One region of the Lysinibacillus sp. JNUCC 51 genome, then DNA from elsewhere that is predicted to be linked to it. Evidence: riboswitches for the same ligand, from Rfam matches in the RefSeq annotation. Region 1 holds a riboswitch; the other holds the start of a gene.

What was found. A riboswitch is a leader RNA that binds a small molecule or an ion and turns the genes downstream of it on or off. The one in region 1 is predicted to bind glycine.
Region 2: linked by a shared signal. The riboswitch ahead of gcvT (glycine cleavage system aminomethyltransferase GcvT) and the one ahead of JNUCC51_RS20775 (amino acid permease) in region 1 are both predicted to bind glycine.

What each region holds. Positions count from the first base shown of each region.
Region 1 covers NZ_CP065545.1:4,303,787-4,313,389, reverse strand. Annotated here, with positions in the region: partial or broken gene JNUCC51_RS20795 (hypothetical protein) at 1-614, opposite strand, end outside; partial or broken gene JNUCC51_RS20790 (ribonucleotide reductase N-terminal alpha domain-containing protein) at 966-1,757, opposite strand; gene JNUCC51_RS20785 (lipoate--protein ligase family protein) at 1,960-2,790, opposite strand; gene JNUCC51_RS20780 (rhodanese-like domain-containing protein) at 3,153-3,542, shown strand; glycine riboswitch at 4,058-4,134, shown strand; gene JNUCC51_RS20775 (amino acid permease) at 4,299-5,639, shown strand; partial or broken gene JNUCC51_RS20770 (transposase) at 6,060-6,363, shown strand; one part of gene JNUCC51_RS20765 (IS3 family transposase) at 6,469-7,111, shown strand; one part of gene JNUCC51_RS20765 (IS3 family transposase) at 7,111-8,042, shown strand; gene JNUCC51_RS20760 (glutaminase) at 8,195-9,166, opposite strand; gene JNUCC51_RS20755 (M20 family metallopeptidase) at 9,304-9,603, opposite strand, start outside.
Region 2 covers NZ_CP065545.1:4,179,950-4,189,552, forward strand. Annotated here, with positions in the region: gene comGA (competence type IV pilus ATPase ComGA) at 1-390, shown strand, start outside; gene comGB (competence type IV pilus assembly protein ComGB) at 368-1,441, shown strand; gene comGC (competence type IV pilus major pilin ComGC) at 1,452-1,790, shown strand; gene comGD (competence type IV pilus minor pilin ComGD) at 1,790-2,230, shown strand; gene JNUCC51_RS20190 (hypothetical protein) at 2,223-2,540, shown strand; gene comGF (competence type IV pilus minor pilin ComGF) at 2,533-2,958, shown strand; gene JNUCC51_RS20200 (hypothetical protein) at 2,936-3,136, shown strand; gene JNUCC51_RS20205 (shikimate kinase) at 3,156-3,671, shown strand; glycine riboswitch at 3,816-3,908, shown strand; gene gcvT (glycine cleavage system aminomethyltransferase GcvT) at 4,189-5,292, shown strand; gene gcvPA (aminomethyl-transferring glycine dehydrogenase subunit GcvPA) at 5,318-6,664, shown strand; gene gcvPB (aminomethyl-transferring glycine dehydrogenase subunit GcvPB) at 6,657-8,120, shown strand; gene JNUCC51_RS20225 (hypothetical protein) at 8,286-8,720, shown strand; gene JNUCC51_RS20230 (hypothetical protein) at 8,717-9,034, shown strand; gene JNUCC51_RS20235 (hypothetical protein) at 9,082-9,489, opposite strand.

The DNA.
Region 1 (9,603 bases):
TAAGCTTTTGCGTTAGTCATGTCATTGGCGTTGTCGATGAAGAAAATACCTGGTTCTGCAGAGTACGTTGCACAAACGTTGATTAAATTCCATAATTCTTTCGCTTTAATCGTGCGGTAAGTGCGTACTTTATAGCCCATTTTCTCCCATTCGCGCACATCTCCAACTTTATGCCACTCACTGTTGTAAATAGCCATTTCTTCTTTTGTATATTCTTCAACAGCTGGGAAACGAAGCTCGAATTCAGCGTCACTTTCAACTGCTTCCATAAATTCTTTTGTTAATGTTACAGAAATATTTGCACCAGTTAAAAACTCTGGATTGTGAACAGTATAAGTACCACCATCACGAAGCTTGTTTTCTGCTTCACGAATAATAGCCATATCAAAGCCGCCTAAGCCTTCGATACCTTTATAGTTTACAATACCTTGATACATAGCTTCCTCTTGGAATGAAAGAGGTTTAAAGTTTAATTTTTCTTTTGCTAGACGAATAATTGTTTTATCCGTTGTATTTTCGATTAAGTATCGTAGAATTCGTGGATTTTGCATTTTTGAAATAATAAATTCCACGATATCAGGATGCCAATCTGCTAACATAATCATTTGTGCTCCCATTTTTTGTTACAGAAAAATATTGAATTTAATTTTTCTGGCATGGTCATTTCTGCCATACTCTTATGCTTTCACATAAGATCAGACTATATCATCAAAGAATATTGTTCTTTGTCTCGTGCCTCATAAGAGCGTCTCCGCCTCATATGATTTACTTCTTTCATACTTTGACAAGCTTAGAAAGTTTCAATAGTCGTTGAACGTTCATCTACGTTTCCATAGATGCTTCGCTGCTGATTGCCCAATCTTTTCTTTTTTCAAGCATTCACGCCTAGCTTTGCAGCTTACGTTGTAGCAAAAAAAGCTCTAAGGGTGTTCCAGCAATTCACGAGATTACGTCGCCGAGTCTTAACGACGCGAGCCACCTTGTTCAACAAGATGAGTCAGCTTGGCAATATCATCTAACCATGATACAGAGCCAGATGATTTACCATTTACACCACGTGCTAAAGTGTTACGTGGACGCAATGTTGAACCATTTGTCCCTACACCACCACCGCGGCTCATAATTTCCATTACTTGCTTACGGTGATCACTGATTCCTTCACGTGAATCTGCTACAAATGGCATTACATAACAGTTGAAGAAGGTTACATCTGTTTCAGAACCTGCCCCGTATATAACTCGTCCAGCTGGAATGAATTTTAATGATACTAACTGCTCATAAAACTTCTCAAACCATTCTTGGCGTTTCTCTTGTGTTTTTTCAACAGAAGCAAGCCCTGTTGCATTTCGTTTTGCGATTTGTTCATAAAATATTTCAAGAGGCTTTTCTAGCACGTCAATCGAACGCGTAATCACACCCGTTTCTTGCTCTTTTGGATCATCTAAAGCACTACGGTAATCTTCCTCAATCAAAATATCTGCTGTTTTTGTAGACATATCAAGCTTTTGAATTGTCCCTAAACCACGTGCAGGGAATTTTGGATCTGCCTTCACTGTTAATACGACGAAATCACCGGCTTTTAATGTTTTCTTCTCCGTATCCTTAAACGAGTAGCGATCGATCATCACGAGCCTTGATACACCTTTATGCTTAATGTGCATATCAGGCGTTACAGGGTGCACCTGTGGAAATTGTTCAATATCTTTGTTTAACTGTTCAAATTTGTTTACTTCGGGTTGATGATTTGTGAGTACCATCGTTTTGCCTCCCTTATTTTCTGCCTTACAAATATAAATACACAATATCATGTGTCGTTAAACACTACATATTGTGTATATTTCTTTAAAAAAGATACTATATATAGTTTTTTAATTCAACTCTTGCAATTTCGAATAGAATCCGAACTGCTTGTTACTACAAGGTTTGAACGAAAAAAAAATATTTTTCTTATACCATTTTTTATTTTTTGAAGTTCCAATCATCACATGCATATTTTTTTTCTTCTAGTGCATGTACATATTCTAATTGCTCCTCAGAAAGTGTAAATGGTTTTAAATCAATTTGCAACGATTTTGCAAAACCATCTCTAAAAGCTGTCACACATTGTTCAATAGTCACAGGTTCTTTAACAAGGTTATTGATAGCAACCGCTTTCTCTGGCATCTTTCTACGCATACGGTCCTTTGCCTCTTCACTTGAAAAATTGAAGACAGACAATAATTTTTCTTGATCTAAATCAAGTAAAATAGCTCCGTGCTGTAGAATAACACCTTTTTGACGAGTTTGTGCACTACCTGCTACTTTTTTACCTTCTACAACAAGCTCATACCAGCTTGGTGCATCAAAGCAAACTGCGCTTTTTGGTTTCTTTAAGTCTGCTCTTTGTTCTTCTGTATCAGGTACACTAAAATAAGCATCCATACCTAGATTATGAAAACCTTGCAATATACCTTCACTTAACACTCTATATGCCTCTGTCACTGATTCAGGCATATCTGGATAGCTTTCTGAAACAATGACGCTATACGTCAACTCATGTTCATGTAAAACAGCTCTACCACCCGTTGGACGACGAACAAAGCCTAGTCCTTGTTCTCTTACCGCTTCTAGATTAATATCTCTTTTTGCTTGTTGAAAATAGCCAATCGAAAGAGTTGCTGGCTCCCATTCATAAAAACGAATGACTGGTGGGATTAAACCTTCACTATGCCAATCAAGTAATGCCTCATCTAAAGCCATATTAAAAGAAGGGCTGCATTTCCCTGAATTTAAAAAATACCAAGTTGTCATATATTCATCTCCTAAAAATATTAAATTAAACTTTGCGAATGTGTGCAAAAATAAGTCTCATCACAATTACGTGAGGTAGATTTCCATTCTGGCTGTGCGCTTTCTTGGTTGCGTCCGATGAAACCAAAGGATTCTCTCAGCCTCATTTTAACACTCTGCGTTTAGTTCTATGCTTTATAAAAGTATCTCCCATCCTAATCCAAGAAAATAGTGGAATGGTTCTGTGACAGTACACTAATATAATCCGTATTAATAAAGATAGATTAATTCTAGCCACAATCTAATTAATTTTATCAAACTCATTGGACTATCGCTAGCGCATCTTTTATAATAATAAAGAAGATAGAAAGGGGTAAGAAATTTTGAACATACTTATCACAATCGGTGTAATTTTAGTAGTCGTAATTGCATATATCGGTATCAATGCCCTACGACTAAAAAAAGCCGTAACAAACCTAACACAAGAACAATTTATTGAAGGCTATCGTAAAGCACAGCTTATCGACGTACGTGAACAAAAAGAATTTGATGCTGGTCACATCCTTGGCGCGCGCAATGTTCCTTCAACAACTCTACGTCAACGTTACAAAGAAATCCGCCCAGATTTACCAGTATATTTATACTGTCAAAATACAGGCCGTAGCTCACGTGCTGCTATGTTTCTTAAAAAACGTGGCTACAACCAAATTTACCAACTTCAAGGCGGCTTCCGTACTTGGACAGGTAAAATAAAGTCCAAAAAACAAATTTAAAAAATCGATAAGACATAAGTGACTAATATTAATAAATCTACTCATGAAAACTAAGTAAATTTATTTATATTTACCTATATTACTTTGTTTTATAAAAAAGAAACCATCTCAAATAACTATGAGATGGTTTACTTTTTGTAAAAAATTCTGAGTTTCTACTATATTATATATATATATTGTATAACGTCTGACAAGGAAGTTAAAGCAACGTGAGGTAATATACTACTCTTATCACAAATCCCTTGCCATAATGCAAGGCGCTTCCCATGCTTGTTTAAATAGTTCACCTTTTTTAACACCTTAAATTAAACATTATCCTTATATTAACATATGTCTAAAAATACTATTTTTCGTTAAATATTTACCTAGACGAACTCCAATCTTCTTTTTTTCTGAAAATAACTGAAATTTACTCTTGAATAATTAAGCAGGCACTGATAGGATGTATAATATCTTAAAATAATGTCATCAAGACATACAATACAAGCTATGAATGCTATGGATAACACTATAGCAGGAGCAGTTCTGGAGAGAGCGCATTTTGCGTCGCCGAAGGGTTCACTATCTCAGGCAAAAGGACAGAGGAGTAATATTAACTTTCAACATGAAAGCTATACCACACGAATGTTTTCTTTTTTTTACGTACAACATCCGTAATTGGTATTTGTTATTCTGTCGTTTACGAGACTAGTGTCACTACTAGTCTCTTTTTTATTTTCCAGTCATAGTTTTTACGTATCTTTGAGGGGGATCAACGTGGAACAACAACAATTAAAACGAGATTTAAAAAATCGCCATGTGCAGCTCATTGCAATTGGCGGAACAATAGGTACTGGCTTATTTTTAGGATCAGGTAAAGCCATTGCTTTAGCCGGACCATCCATAATTTTTGCCTATCTCATTGTCGGAACCGCCTTATTTTTTGTTATGCGGGCATTAGGTGAACTATTATTATCAAATGCTGGCTATACATCATTTACTGATTTTGCATCTGAATACATAGGACCATGGGCAGGTTACATCACTGGCTGGACATACTGGTTCTGCTGGATCATGACTGCTATGGCAGATATTATTGCTGTCGGCGTTTATACACATTATTGGTTTGATATACCTCAATGGGTGCCTGCAATTGGCTGTCTAGTACTGTTATTAATTTTAAATTTACTAACTGTAAAACTATTTGGCGAACTAGAATTTTGGTTTGCACTTATAAAAGTCATCACAATTGTGGCGCTGATTGTTATTGGCCTAATCATGTTATTTACAGGCTTTCAAACGAGCTCTGGCACAGTAACAGTTGAAAATCTTTGGGCACATGGTGGGTTATTCCCGAACGGCCTATACGGATTCCTAATGGCATTCCAAATGGTTGTTTTCGCTTTTGTTGGTGTCGAATTAGTAGGGGTATCTGCTGCAGAAACGGCCGATCCTAAAAAAAATATCCCTTCTGCCATTAACAAAATTCCATTACGCATTTTATTATTCTACGTAGGGGCATTATTTGTTATTTTATGTATTAATCCTTGGTATGAAATGTCTGCCTCAAGTAGCCCATTTGTACAAGTATTTACGCTAGCTGGTATTCCCATTGCTGCAGGTATTATTAATTTTGTCGTACTAACATCTGCCGCTTCAGCTGGTAATAGTGGGTTATTTTCCACAAGCCGTATGCTTTTTAATCTTGGAAACAACAAGCAAGCTTCGCCAAAGTTTGCAAAGCTTAATAAGAACAGTGTTCCAAGTAACGCACTCGTTGTGTCTGCAATTGTAGTTTCCGCCGGTGCTTTACTAAGTAAACTAATGCCTGAAAACGCCTTTAGTGTTGTAACGACAATTAGTGCTATTTGCTTTATTTGGGTGTGGAGTATTATTTTAATCTCTCATATCATTTATAAACGTAAAAATCGTGCACTTCATGAAGCATCGATCTTCAAGGCACCTTTTACTCCGTTTGTGAACTATTTAGTACTCGCCTTCTTTGCATTTCTATTAGTAGTGATGTTCATTTCCGAGGCAACACGTACCGCATTACTGTTAACACCAATTTGGTTTATCATACTAATGATTATTTATAAAATGAAAAGAAAGAACTAATACGGTGAAATGAAATGTCCTGGATAGTGACACTTTACAGAAAGTGATCCTATTCAGGACTTTATTTTTTGCCCGAAAGTGAAACCACAGCAAAATAAACAAAAAAGATGACTTCGTATATTTACGATGGCACTGAAAAAGTCCATATCATCTCACCTTTTTACATTTGGCATTGTGACCCTACTGTTGTTTTCCGAAGCATTCCGCTCGCTTTCCGCGGGCGAGCGCCAAGCCTCCTCCTACGCTTCGCTTCGTGCGGGGTCTCGTCTGTCTCGCTTTCCCGCTGGAGTCGAGCGATGCTTCTCCAAACAACGCAATGTATCAAACTATTATTTTAGTCACGCTTTCCTTTATAATAAAAGAATTAATGTGCAGTTGGTGCCCCCCGATGATTTCAAATCAAGAAACCCTTCATTTAATGAAAAATGCAAAGTATGTCCAATGAGAAAGGGCTGTTATAAAGAAGGCGCAAAAAGTAAAACGTATTCTGTCAAAATAAAGTTGGACACATGACGAACAAGAAGTATTTCAAAATACGGAAGCATTTAAGCAATTATCCGAAAATCGCTACAAAGTAGAAGCGAAGAATAGTGAATTAAAAAACGGACACGGGTACGATACGGCATCGACTGCGGGTTTTTTAGGCATGGAAATACAGGGTGCCACAACGATATTCGCTGTCAATTTGAAACGGATATTAAAGCTACTAAACAAAAATGAATAAGGAATATAGACGGAAATAAGGCACTTCCTGTTCAAAATTGATATGCTCCCCATTAGGTAGACAGATTAAAAAATAAAATCTGTTTATTAAATGGGGAGTTTTTTTATGACGAAACAACTAATAACACCTGAAATGAAATTGTTAGCTCTTCAATATGTAGAGGAAGAGCTTTATTCTATTCGAGAAATTTGTGAAAAGTACGCTATTTCGACTTACACATTTAAAAGCTGGCGTACTAAATTTAAAACCGGGGGAATTGAAGCATTAACGCCAGCTAAGAAAAATAAGTTTTACTCCAAAGAACTAAAAGAACGAGCAGTAGCAGACTACTTAACAAAAAAGTATTCAATGTACGAAATCCTCTCAACATATGAAATTAGCAGTTGGTCGTTGTTCAAATCATGGTTAAAAACCTATACTAGTCATAGTGAATTAAAAGATTCGGGTAAAGGAATGAGCCAAACTATGACTAAAGGAAGAAAAACAACCGTAGTAGAACGCATTGAAATCGTCAAAGCCTGCCTAGCAAACGCGAAGAATTATCAAGAGACAGCAGCACAATATGAGGTATCTTATCAACAGGTGTATCAATGGGTACGTAAGTTTGAACAAGATGGGGAAAAGGCCCTTCAAGATCAACGAGGTCGTACAAAACCAGCAGAAGAACGCACACCAGAAGATGAATTACGCTTAAAAATTCAACAGATGGAGCGCGAAAATGAACGATTACGTGCAGAAAATTTACTACTAAAAAAGTTAGAGGAAATCGAAAGGAGGTATCGTTAAGTAAAGTTCGGATTCAAAGCCTTTATTTCGCGATCCAAGAGCTAGCGAAGCATGAAAACTTATCGATTATTTTATTATGTAAAATCGCCAAGGTATCCCGTGCAGCTTATTACAAATGGCTCAATCGTCAACCCTCAGCACGGGAATTGGAGAACCAACAGCTAATGGCGTCTATCCAACACTTATATACACAAATAGATGGCATTTATGGCTACCGCCGTATCGCAATGACTATTAACCGCCAACGTGAAAAAGAAAACTTAGCGAAAGTGAATAAGAAGCGTATTCATCGTCTAATGCAAATTTGTGGTTTAGAGGCGGTGATTCGCCGTCGTCCGAAAAAGTACCGAAAGGTGAAACCGGATTACGTAGCAGAAAACGTGTTAGCACGTATGTTTACAGCCGAAAAGCCGAATCAGAAATGGTGTACAGATGTGACGGAGTTCAAGTATGGTAACGGTAAGAAGGCTTATTTAAGTGCGATTATCGATCTTTATGATAAGTCCATTGTGAGTTACGTATTAGGTCATTCAAACAATAATGACCTTGTTTTTGAGACGGTAAGACCAGCTATTCGTCAACTGTCAAAAGATGAGTTTCCGCTTTTACATAGTGATCGTGGGTATCAATATACATCTAAAGAATTTAAGCGAATTATGAAGAAGGCAAAACTAACACATAGTATGTCGAGAGTCGGCCGTTGCATCGATAATGGGCCAATTGAAGCGTTTTGGGGGACACTGAAAGTAGAAAAGTATTATTTACATAAGTTTGAGACGTTTGAGGCATTAAAACACGCCATTGATACGTACATCGAATTCTATAACAACGAACGTTATCAAGAAACATTAAACGGCTTGAGTCCTTTAGAATTCAGGACTCAAGCCGCTTAAAGCATTTTTATTATTTCCACTGTCTACTTGACAGGGAGCAGTTCAAATTGAACAAGAAGTGCCTTATTTTTATCTGAAAAAGGTTCGCTATTATAAAAGCGTAAGTTTTTCAGTGACCTCTATATTTACTGAAGTCATCTTTCTTTGATTGATTAAAAAATATTCATATTCCACTCGGTAGCGATATGCTTTAGTAAATTCACTCCGGCTACACTGTTCCCGATGTCATCAATTGCTGGCCCATAGATGCCAATACCACAGCCAGTAGGAAAAGGTGAATCTAAGCCTGCGTGACTTGGTACAGCCGCTAAAATCGCTCCAGAGACACCACTTTTAGCAGGTAACCCTATAAATGCAGCAAATTTACCAGAAGCATTATACATACCGCAAGTAACCATCAATGCTTTCGCTAATTTCGCTACTTGCTTTGGAAAAAGTTGCGTTTTTAATAAAGGATGATAGCCATCATTGGCGATTACTAAACCAATCATTGCTAAATCCGAAACATTTACTTCAATAGCACATTGTTTCAAATAAACTTCCAATGCCTCTTCTACAGGACAGTCTAAGAAGCCAGAATCCATTAAATAATAAGCTAAAGAACGGTTTCGATTAGCAGTTTGCCATTCAGATTGATAAACCTCTTCATTAACCTTTAATTCCTTGCCAACGATTTGTTCTAAAAATTGAAGGATTTTTGTAACCTTTTCTTGCGGAGAATTTCCGTCAAGCATAGAGGATACTGTAATTGCTCCTGCATTAATCATTGGATTAAAAGGTTTTCCAGGCTGATGGCTTTCTAGACGAATGATTGAATTGAAGGTGTCACCTGTAGGTTCAACATCTACTCGTTCTAAAACATAAGGTAATCCCCGCTCCATACATGCTAAAATAAATGTAACTACTTTTGAAACACTTTGCAGAGTAAATAGTTCAGTTGTCTCTCCGGCTTTCATTTCCTCATTATTAGTACCGATAATCGAAATCGCTAATTGATTTGGATCTTTTTCCGCTAAAGCGGGAATATAACTTGCACATTTTCCCTCTTTAGCATAAGGACGAAACTTTTCCACCCATTCTGCCGCAAGGTGATTGTTATTATGATTGATATGATCTGTCGGCATTTTGTGATCTCCTTTCAAAAATACGGCATTTTACACCATAACTACTCAATAAGTACACTTTACTAAAAAAACTTAATAATAGGCAAAAACAGAGCCTCCATAGTTTACCCTATGAAGACTCTATATGGAATAACTTTTTACAGTTTTGGAGGCATAGTACCTTCTGGAATTAACGAAACATAAGTCTCCCCATCCAGACGTTCTTTCCATTCTTTTTTAGCTTCTTCAATAAGTGCTGGATTGTCAATTAAATCAACAGCAGTACAAGCCATAATTTTTGCTGCCTGTAGCATCCCTTTATGTGCTATTGGCATAACCCCCTGTGATACAACTTGCCAAGTATGAAGTGGTGTACCAAGTGCCATACATACCGTTGTACATTGAACAGTTGGGACATTCCAGCTTACATCGCCAACGTCCGTTGATCCACCCAATAT
Region 2 (9,603 bases), 120 kb from region 1:
CACTCACCTGATGTTATTATGATTGGTGAAATACGTGATAAGGAGACTGCAAAAATTGCAATCGAGGCATCTTTAACAGGTCATTTAGTGTTAACAAGTATTCATGCGAAAGATTCGATAAACTGCCTTTATCGATTTATTGACTTAGGTATTCCAGTAGAAGAACTTCGTCAAACTGTAGTAGGCATTGTTGCTCAAACACTTTTCCAATCACCAACAGTCCAGGAAGAACGCCGTGCATTGTTTGAAATATTAAGTGATGTACATCTTCAAATGGCCATCAATGCAATTATGGAAAAAACTAACTTTGAGCTACCGCATAATTTAACGCTTGCAGGTCAAAAAGAATTGGTAGAGAGTCAGATCTATGCGAATACAAAAGTTTATTGAAAGAATTCGATTAGATTACAAGAAGGCAACAATATGGCGAGTAAGGGAGCAAGCTCATTTTTTTAGTCGATTAAGCGTGTTAATGCAGGAAGGTTATTTATTCTCACAGGCTATTTCTATTCTATTACCTCATCATATTGAAGCGCATGAAGAGATGCAAAAGCTAGTCACTGAAAAGCTGAGACAAGGTGTCGGAGTTTCAGGAGTTTTCGAAGCATTGCAAATTCCAAAGCAGCATTTAGTAGCTATTACAATTGCCGAAAACAATGGGCATATGATCGAGACGTTAAAAGGTGTGGCAAAGCAAATGACCTTAAGTGAATCGACGAAGAAAAAATTAATGAAGCTACTCTTATATCCAGTAGTACTCATTTTATTTTTGATGCTGTTGTTTTTAGTGTTTCGCACCATATTTTTTCCTAATATAGAAAAAATGGTGACAAGTCGAACTACTGGCACAGAGGAGACAAGCATTGCTTTATCAAAAGTATTATTGCATTTGCCAGATGCTTTAATTGTCGTAAGCATAGCAGTAATTTGTAGTATTTTGATTTTTCACCTTTATCTCAAACGACGTCCGATTGCTCACCGGCTAAATATTATCCTAAAAACGCCATTAATTCGGATTTATATACGAATGTCTTTGACGAGACAATTTGCCGCTTATTTAGGAAGTCTACTCCAAAGTGGATTTTCTTTACAGGCGAGTTTACAAATTTTAGAGGAACAGCGACTCCAACCTTTCCTACAATATCTGGCAAGATGTATAAAGGAGCGTGTTGTTTATGGTGATACGCTGACACAAGCTGTTCATTTGATGACAGTTTGGCAGAAGGATTTCTCGACATTTGTTGAACATGGAGAGCAAAGTGGCTATTTAGGAAAAGAGCTGGTACTATACAGCGAATTATTGACTGAAAAGCAAGAGCAACTATTGTATAAAATCCTTGCTTTTGTGCAACCAACCTTTTTTATCATTATTGCAATGTGCATAGTTGCCGCATATGTAAGTTTATTATTGCCGATATATCACATGATTGAACTAGTATAGGAGGATAATAATGAAACGGATAAAGCAGCAATATGGTTTTACATTAATCGAAATGCTTATCGTTCTACTAATTATTTCTATATTAATTTTAATAACAATCCCAAATGTTACGAAACATTTTGCCACCGTCGATGAGAAGGGGTGTAAAGCGTATATTTCCATGGTGCAGGGGCAGGTCGAGGCATATCGTGTAGATTTTATGGAATATCCAACAATTGAAGATTTGGTAGCAAAAGGATATTTGAAAAAGAATGAAACGACGTGTCCTAATAAAGAAGAGATTATGATCACTAATGACGGCGAGGTACGATTGGCGAAGACCTCTTCTGATACTAGATCTGGTAGCTGATGGATGCTGTAAAAAGTGAGCGGGGTTATACGTTTGTCGAAATGCTCTTTGTATTGTTTATCGTTATTTGTTTGTCAACGATTGTCGTAAAGTATTCGTTAAAAGCAGCGGAAACTAGGGAACTTGAGCAGTTTTTTACACAAATTCAATTAGATATTCAATATATCCAAACTTATAGTATGCAACAAGGGGAATATATCTCGATAAAATTTGAGAGCTCATCAAAGAGATACATCATTAAAAAGGATATTTTTACAGAATTATTTGAACGACCTTTTCCGAAAGGGGTTGAGCTCATACCTTCTTCAAGTTCAATTTATACGATTATATACAATTTCAATGGAAACGTCATGACTCCAGGGACTGTTTATTTTAAAACGCCTAAAGGCACTAAAAAAATTGTGATTACGTTAGGACGAGGGAGGTCGAGAGTTGAATGAATCCGGTTATTCATTTGTAGAAACAATTTTATCAGTAGTTATTGTTATGTTATTATGCACAACATTAATACCGATCAGCTACACGATGAAATCGACTCTTTATAACAAGAAGTTAGAAGTCATCGCAGCTGAAACTGCCTATGAAGGCTTAAAGCGTTTTCGCAATTTACAGCAAACGGAAGGCACTAAAACCATTGAAAATGTAGATTATCAATGGTCTATGAATGGACATGGGATATGTGTAAGTTTTCTAAATACGCGAGAATTACGCAAAAAATGTATACAACTGACAGGTGTAGTAGATGAATGAGCGAGGTTATACTTTATTAGAAGCATTGTTTCAATTAGTTGTTTTTGTGCTTATTGCGCATCTTGTTGTGTTCATAATGCTTTGGTTTGCAGAAATGAAAACAACGGTACTATCTGATGAACAATCAAAGTGGGAGCTTTTTGTTTATGATTTGAATATGTATTTAAAGGATATTTCTTCATTAACGATTCGACAAGATCAAAAGAGAATAACATTCCAGGAAGCAGATACCATTCATAATATCGATTGTTATAGCAATTTAATTCGTGATCAAGTAAATGGTGGTCATGTACCAATGCTAATTGGTATTAATAAATGTCAGTTCCAATATGAAAAAGATATGTTAACAATAGCTGTTGAACTTCCAAGTGGTATCAAAAAGGAGCGAACTTTCTATGTTCCAGTTATTGAAAAATGACAGAGGGGCTATTTTTTTAATCGCAATTGCATTATTATTTTTTGTAACTACTTTTGTTCTTACGTATTGTACGTCTTATGAGATTCAGTTTCGAACATATGATGACCTAGAAAAGCTGAATATTCGAGCTACGATAAATTTATTAGGACAAATTTTGTCAGACAGTGTAGAATCGTAGTTATAAGAAGGTGATTCGAATGCGAAAAATATATTTAGTTGGTTTTATGGGCTCCGGCAAAAGTGCGTTAGGAAGACGTTTAAGCTATTTATTAAAGATGCCATATTATGATATGGATCATGAGATTGTTCGGCAGCAGGGAATGACAATTCCACAGATATTTGAAAAATACGGGGAAGCACGTTTTCGAGAAATAGAAACAGAATTTTTGAAAAAATTCAGAGACGAAGCTTGTATTATTTCAACAGGTGGTGGAGTTGCAATCAATGCTGAAAATCGAAAAATAATGAGACGCAGTGGGCTCGTGTTTTTTTTAGATGCGACATTCGAAGATATATACAAACGAATACAGCATGATCCGAACAGACCAATTGTACAGAGTTCAACGAAAGAGGAGTTAGAGAAGCTGTATCATTACAGAAGAAGATTCTATCGTGAGACTGGACATATACAAGTGTTAACAGAGGGCAGAACACTCCGCCAAATTCTTGAGTATTTAGTATTCCAAGTTAAAAGGTTGAAAGGCGAACAATGATTAAAATAATATAAAATAATGTTCGTGTTTTAATATAAATTAAAAAATGATTGCCTTTTCAATGCATTTAATGTTAGGATATAGACAAATAAGTAACTAAATGTTCATTGAATACTAAATAGTACCAAGATGAATCTTGGGCGGATGATTGTGCGGGGAGAGCACGTGTAGACGTCACCGAAGGAGCAAATAACAAAATGTTATGAATCTCTCAGGTAAAAGGACTCGTACAAGACGCAACTCTGGAGAGAGCTGTAGTACTACAGCCACCAAAGGGGAAAGCCGGCTGATTGGCATTGTAGTAATGCGAGCCAGTCTGGTGTAACTTTCAGGTTTAAGGACAGAGAATCCCGAAAAGGGGTTCGTCTGTCTTTTTTTATGTCTGAATGTTTTGCCTAATGTTGTTAGTTCCTATTCCTTTTTTGAATGAACAAACAGGGGAAGCATGATTGTACTAATAAAAAGCAGACGAACTACTACCAGTAAAAATGTAACTAACAATAAGGGGGCAAAAATAATGACGAGTGAATTAAAACGTACACCTCTATTTGAAGAATATGCAAAGTATGGTGGTAAAACAATCGACTTCGGTGGATGGGAATTACCTGTGCAATTTTCTTCTATTAAAGAAGAGCATGATGCAGTACGTAATCGTGCTGGCTTATTTGATGTATCACATATGGGTGAAATTTTAGTAACTGGGCCTAATTCACTAGATTTTTTACAAAATCTTTTGACAAATGATATTTCAAAAATTGCAGTTGGTCAAGCGCAATATAATGCAATGTGCTATGAAGATGGTGGAGTTGTCGATGATTTATTAACGTATAAATTAGCAGACAATCATTATTTATTGTGCGTAAATGCGGCAAATATTGAAAAAGATTATGATTGGATGATGGAAAATCAACATCAATATGATGTGACTATCGACAATCAATCAGATGCATATGCACAAATTGCCCTTCAAGGTCCATTAGCAGAAGAGGTTCTTCAAACATTAACAGACACTGATTTAAAAACGATTAAATACTTCCGATTCCAAGCAGATGTTGAAGTTGCTGGTCATAAAGCATTAGTATCTCGTAGTGGTTACACAGGAGAAGATGGTTTTGAACTATACGGCTCTCCAGAAGATATTAAAGCGTTATGGAATGAAATTTTAGAGGCTGGAAAAGACAAGGGCGTAGTTCCAGCAGGTTTAGGTTGCCGTGATACACTTCGCTTTGAAGCGGGTCTTCCATTATACGGGCAAGAGCTATCAGCGACAATTTCACCTCTTGAGGCTGGTATTGGTTTTGCTGTGAAATTAAATAAAGAGGATTTTAATGGTCATGATGCATTAGTGGCACAAAAAGAAAATGGACTGTCACGTAAAATTGTAGGTATTGAAATGATCGATAAAGGAATTCCTCGTCATGGCTATAAAGTGTTTAAGGATGGTAAGGAAATCGGTGAAGTGACAACAGGTACTCAGCTTCCTTCCTCTAAACGTAATGTTGGTCACGCATTAATTGACAGTCAATTCACAACTATCGGAACTGAATTGGAAATCGAAATTCGTGGTAAGCACTTAAAGGTAGTAACAGTTGAAACACCGTTTTACAAGCGTTCAAAATAAAAGTTGAAAAGAGGGACCTACATTTATGAAACATCGTTATTTACCAATGACGGAGCAAGATAAACAAGAAATGTTAGACGTAATTGGCGTATCCTCAGTTGATGAGTTATTTGAGGATATTCCAGAAAAAGTACGTTTTAAAGGCCTATATGATATTAAAGAAGCAAAATCTGAATCAGCTTTATTAAAAGAATTAACGGCACTTGCTGCGAAAAACAAAGATACAAATGCTAACGTATCGTTTTTAGGTGCAGGCGTATACAACCACTATAAACCAATTATCGTGGATCACGTTATTTCTCGTTCGGAGTTTTACACAGCGTATACTCCTTATCAACCAGAAATTTCACAAGGGGAATTACAAGCAATTTTTGAATTCCAAACGATGATTGCAGAGCTTACAGGTATGGATCTTGCAAACTCTTCTATGTATGATGGAGGAACAGCATTAGCTGAAGCTGGTATGCTTGCAGCTGGACATACAAGACGTAAGAAAATTATAGTATCTGAGGCGGTTCATCCTGAGTATCGCGATGTCGTTGCTACATATGCATACGGTCAATCCATTGAAATTGTTACCGTTCCACATAAAGATGGTGTGACAGATGTAGAAGCTTTAAAAGAACTAATTGATGACAATACGGCAGCTGTTATTACACAGTATCCTAACTTCTTTGGTCAAATTGAGGACTTACAAGTAATTGGCGATATTGCACATGAAGCAAAAAGTTTATTTGTAGTATCTTCAAACCCACTTTCACTAGGGGTTTTAACACCTCCTGGTAAGCTAGGTGCTGATATTTGTGTAGGGGACGCACAGGTTTTCGGTATTTCTGAAGCATTCGGTGGTCCACACTGTGGTTTCTTTGCAGTAACAACGAAACTAATGCGTAAAGTTCCAGGTCGTCTTGTTGGTGAAACAGTAGACGGTGAAGGTCGTCGTGGTTATGTTTTAACGTTACAAGCGCGTGAACAACATATCCGTCGTGATAAAGCAACATCTAATATTTGTTCGAACCAAGCGCTTCTTGCACTTGCTGCATCTGTAGCAATGACTGCTTTAGGTAAGCAAGGCGTTCGTGAAATGGCTATGCAAAATATCGCGAAAACTCGCTATGCTAAAAATGCCTTTGAAGCGGCAGGCTTCACAGTAGTATTCCAAGGTGCACACTTTAACGAAATCGTTGTGAAGACAAATAAATGTGTGAAAGAAATTAATAAAGGCTTAATTGAAAAAGGTATCATCGGTGGTTATCCTTTAGGTCAAACATATGACTCTCTTAAAAATCACGTGCTAATCGCAGTAACAGAATTACGCACGAAGGAAGAAATTGATGCACTTGTTGCAGAAATGGGGGCTCTTAATGAATAACGAAAATCAAACACTCATTTTTGAAATTTCAAAAGAAGGTCGCGTAGGTTACAGCTTAGAAGCACTTGATGTACCAGAGGTTGATCTTGCAGATTTACTTCCAGCAAACTTAGTACGCGCGGAAGCAGCGGAGTTACCAGAGGTATCTGAGCTTGATATTATGCGTCACTATACAGCACTTTCTCGTCGAAACCACGGAGTAGACTCTGGCTTCTACCCTCTTGGTTCTTGTACGATGAAATATAATCCTAAAATTAACGAGGCTGTTGCACGACTTTCTGGTTTTGCAAATGTTCACCCATTACAGGATGAATCAACAGCTCAAGGTGCGATGGAGCTTCTTTACGATCTACAAACTTCATTAGTTGAAATTACAGGTATGGATGAAGTGACATTACAACCAGCGGCGGGCGCTCATGGTGAATGGACAGCATTAATGATGATTCGTGCATTCCATGAAGCAAATGGTGAAGGCCATCGTAATAAAGTTATCGTTCCTGACTCTGCTCACGGTACTAACCCAGCATCAGCAACTGTTGCAGGCTTTGAAACTATCACTGTTAAATCAGATGATAATGGTTTAGTAGATATTGAAGATTTGCGCAAAGTAGTTGGTTCTGATACAGCTGCATTAATGCTAACAAATCCAAATACACTTGGTCTATTTGAAGAAAATATTATCGAAATGGCAGAGCTTATTCACTCTGTTGGCGGTAAAGTATACTATGACGGTGCAAACTTAAACGCGGTTATGAGTAAAGCACGTCCTGGTGATATGGGCTTTGACTGCGTGCACTTAAATTTACACAAAACATTTACAGGTCCTCACGGTGGCGGTGGCCCAGGTTCAGGTCCAGTAGGTGTAAAAGCAGATTTAATTCCATTCCTTCCAAAACCAGTTTTAGTAAGAACAGAAGAAGGAACATACCATTTCGATTACGACCGTCCACAATCAATCGGACGTGTTAAACCTTACTACGGTAACTTTGGTATCAACGTACGTGCATACACTTATATCCGTACAATGGGTCCAGATGGCTTAAAAGCTGTAACAGAATATGCTGTACTAAACGCAAACTATATGATGCGTCGCTTAGAGCCATTCTATGATTTACCATATAACCGTCATTGTAAACATGAATTTGTATTATCAGGTCGTCGTCAAAAGAAACTTGGCGTTCGTACTTTAGATATCGCAAAACGTCTGTTAGACTTTGGCTACCATCCACCAACAACTTACTTCCCATTAAATGTGGAAGAAGCATTAATGATCGAGCCAACAGAAACAGAATCTAAAGAAACATTAGATGCATTCTGCGATAAAATGATCCAAATTGCAAAAGAAGCAGAAGAAAATCCATCAATCGTACAAGAAGCACCACATACAACAGTCGTAACTCGCCTAGATGAAACACGCGCTGCTCGTACACCTGTGCTTCGCTATCAAAAAGCATAATTAACTGCTATAAGGCGTACAATGAGTACTTTAGTACTTGTTGGACGCCTTTTTTTATTCTTTTTTGTTAGACATTAGCAATGTGATGGAAAGAAAATAGAGCGATGGGAAGAAGAGCCAAGGTGACGGATAGAAGTCAGGGCGACGGAAAGAAGAGCCGAAGCGATGGAAGGAAAGTCAAAAGTGACGGAAGGAAAGTCAAAAGCGACGGAAGGAAAGTCAAAAGCGACGGAAAGAAATGTCGGAAGCGACGGAAGAAAGAGCCAATGTGACGGAAAGAAGACCAGGCGACGGAAAGACGAGCCCAAGCGACGGAAAGAAAGTCGGAAGCGACGGAAGAAAGAGCCAAAGCGACGGAAAGAAGACCGGGCGACGGAAAGAAAGTTCGAAGCGACGGAAGGAAAGATCCAAGCGACGGAAAGAAAGTCGGAAGCGACGGAAGAAAGAGCCAAGGTGACGGATAGAAGTCAGAGCAACGGAAAGAAGAGCCGAAGTGACGGAAGGAAGACCAAGCGACGGAAAGAAGAGCCGAAGCGACGGAAGGAAAGATCCAAGCGACGGAAAGAAAGTCGGAAGCGACGGAAGAAAGAGCCAAGGTGACGGATAGAAGACCGGGCGACGGAAAGAAAGTTCGAAGCGACGGAAGGAAAGATCCAAGCGACGGAAAGAAAGTCGGAAGCGACGGAAGAAAGAGCCAAGGTGACGGAAAGAAGACCAGGCGACGGAAAGACGAGCCAAAGCGACGGAAAGAAAGTCGGAAGCGACGGAAGAAAGAGCCAAAGCGACGGAAAGAAGACCGGGCGACGGAAAGAAAGTTCGAAGCGACGGAAGAAAGAGCCAAGGTGACGGATAAAAGTCAGAGCGACGGAAAGAAGAGCCGAGGCGACGGAAAGAAAGGTCAAAGCGACGGATAGAATCATCAAAGTCGTGGATAGAACCACCAAAAACGTGGATAGAACCGTCAAAGTCGTGGATAGTGAAGCCAAAGTCGTGGATAGTGAAGCCAAAGACGTGGATAGCCCACAAGTCGAGGGAAAAAAGAGCCAAGGTTATGGATAGAAGTCAGAGCGACGGAAAGAAGAGCCGAAGCGACGGAAAGAAAGGTCAAGGCGACGGATAGAAAGCCGAGAGCGACGGAAAGAAGAGCCAAGGTGACGGAAAGAAGACCGGGCGACGGAAAGAAGAGCCCAAGCGACGGAAAGAAAGTCGGAAGCGACGGAAGGAAAGATCCAAGCGACGGAAAGAAAATAAAAAGATGGATAGGACCATCAAAAAGATGGATAGAACCGGCAAAAAGGTGGATAGAACCATCAAAGCGCCGGATAGAACCATCGAAATGCCAGAAAAAACCAAATAAACCCCACCACATTATGCCAAACCCCACCATGCAATGCAGTCCCCAGCCCCCCAGCCCCCCAGCCCCCCTATAAGAAACTATTTAACAAAAGGGTGTATATTGATATACTTACATTAATTTGTACTT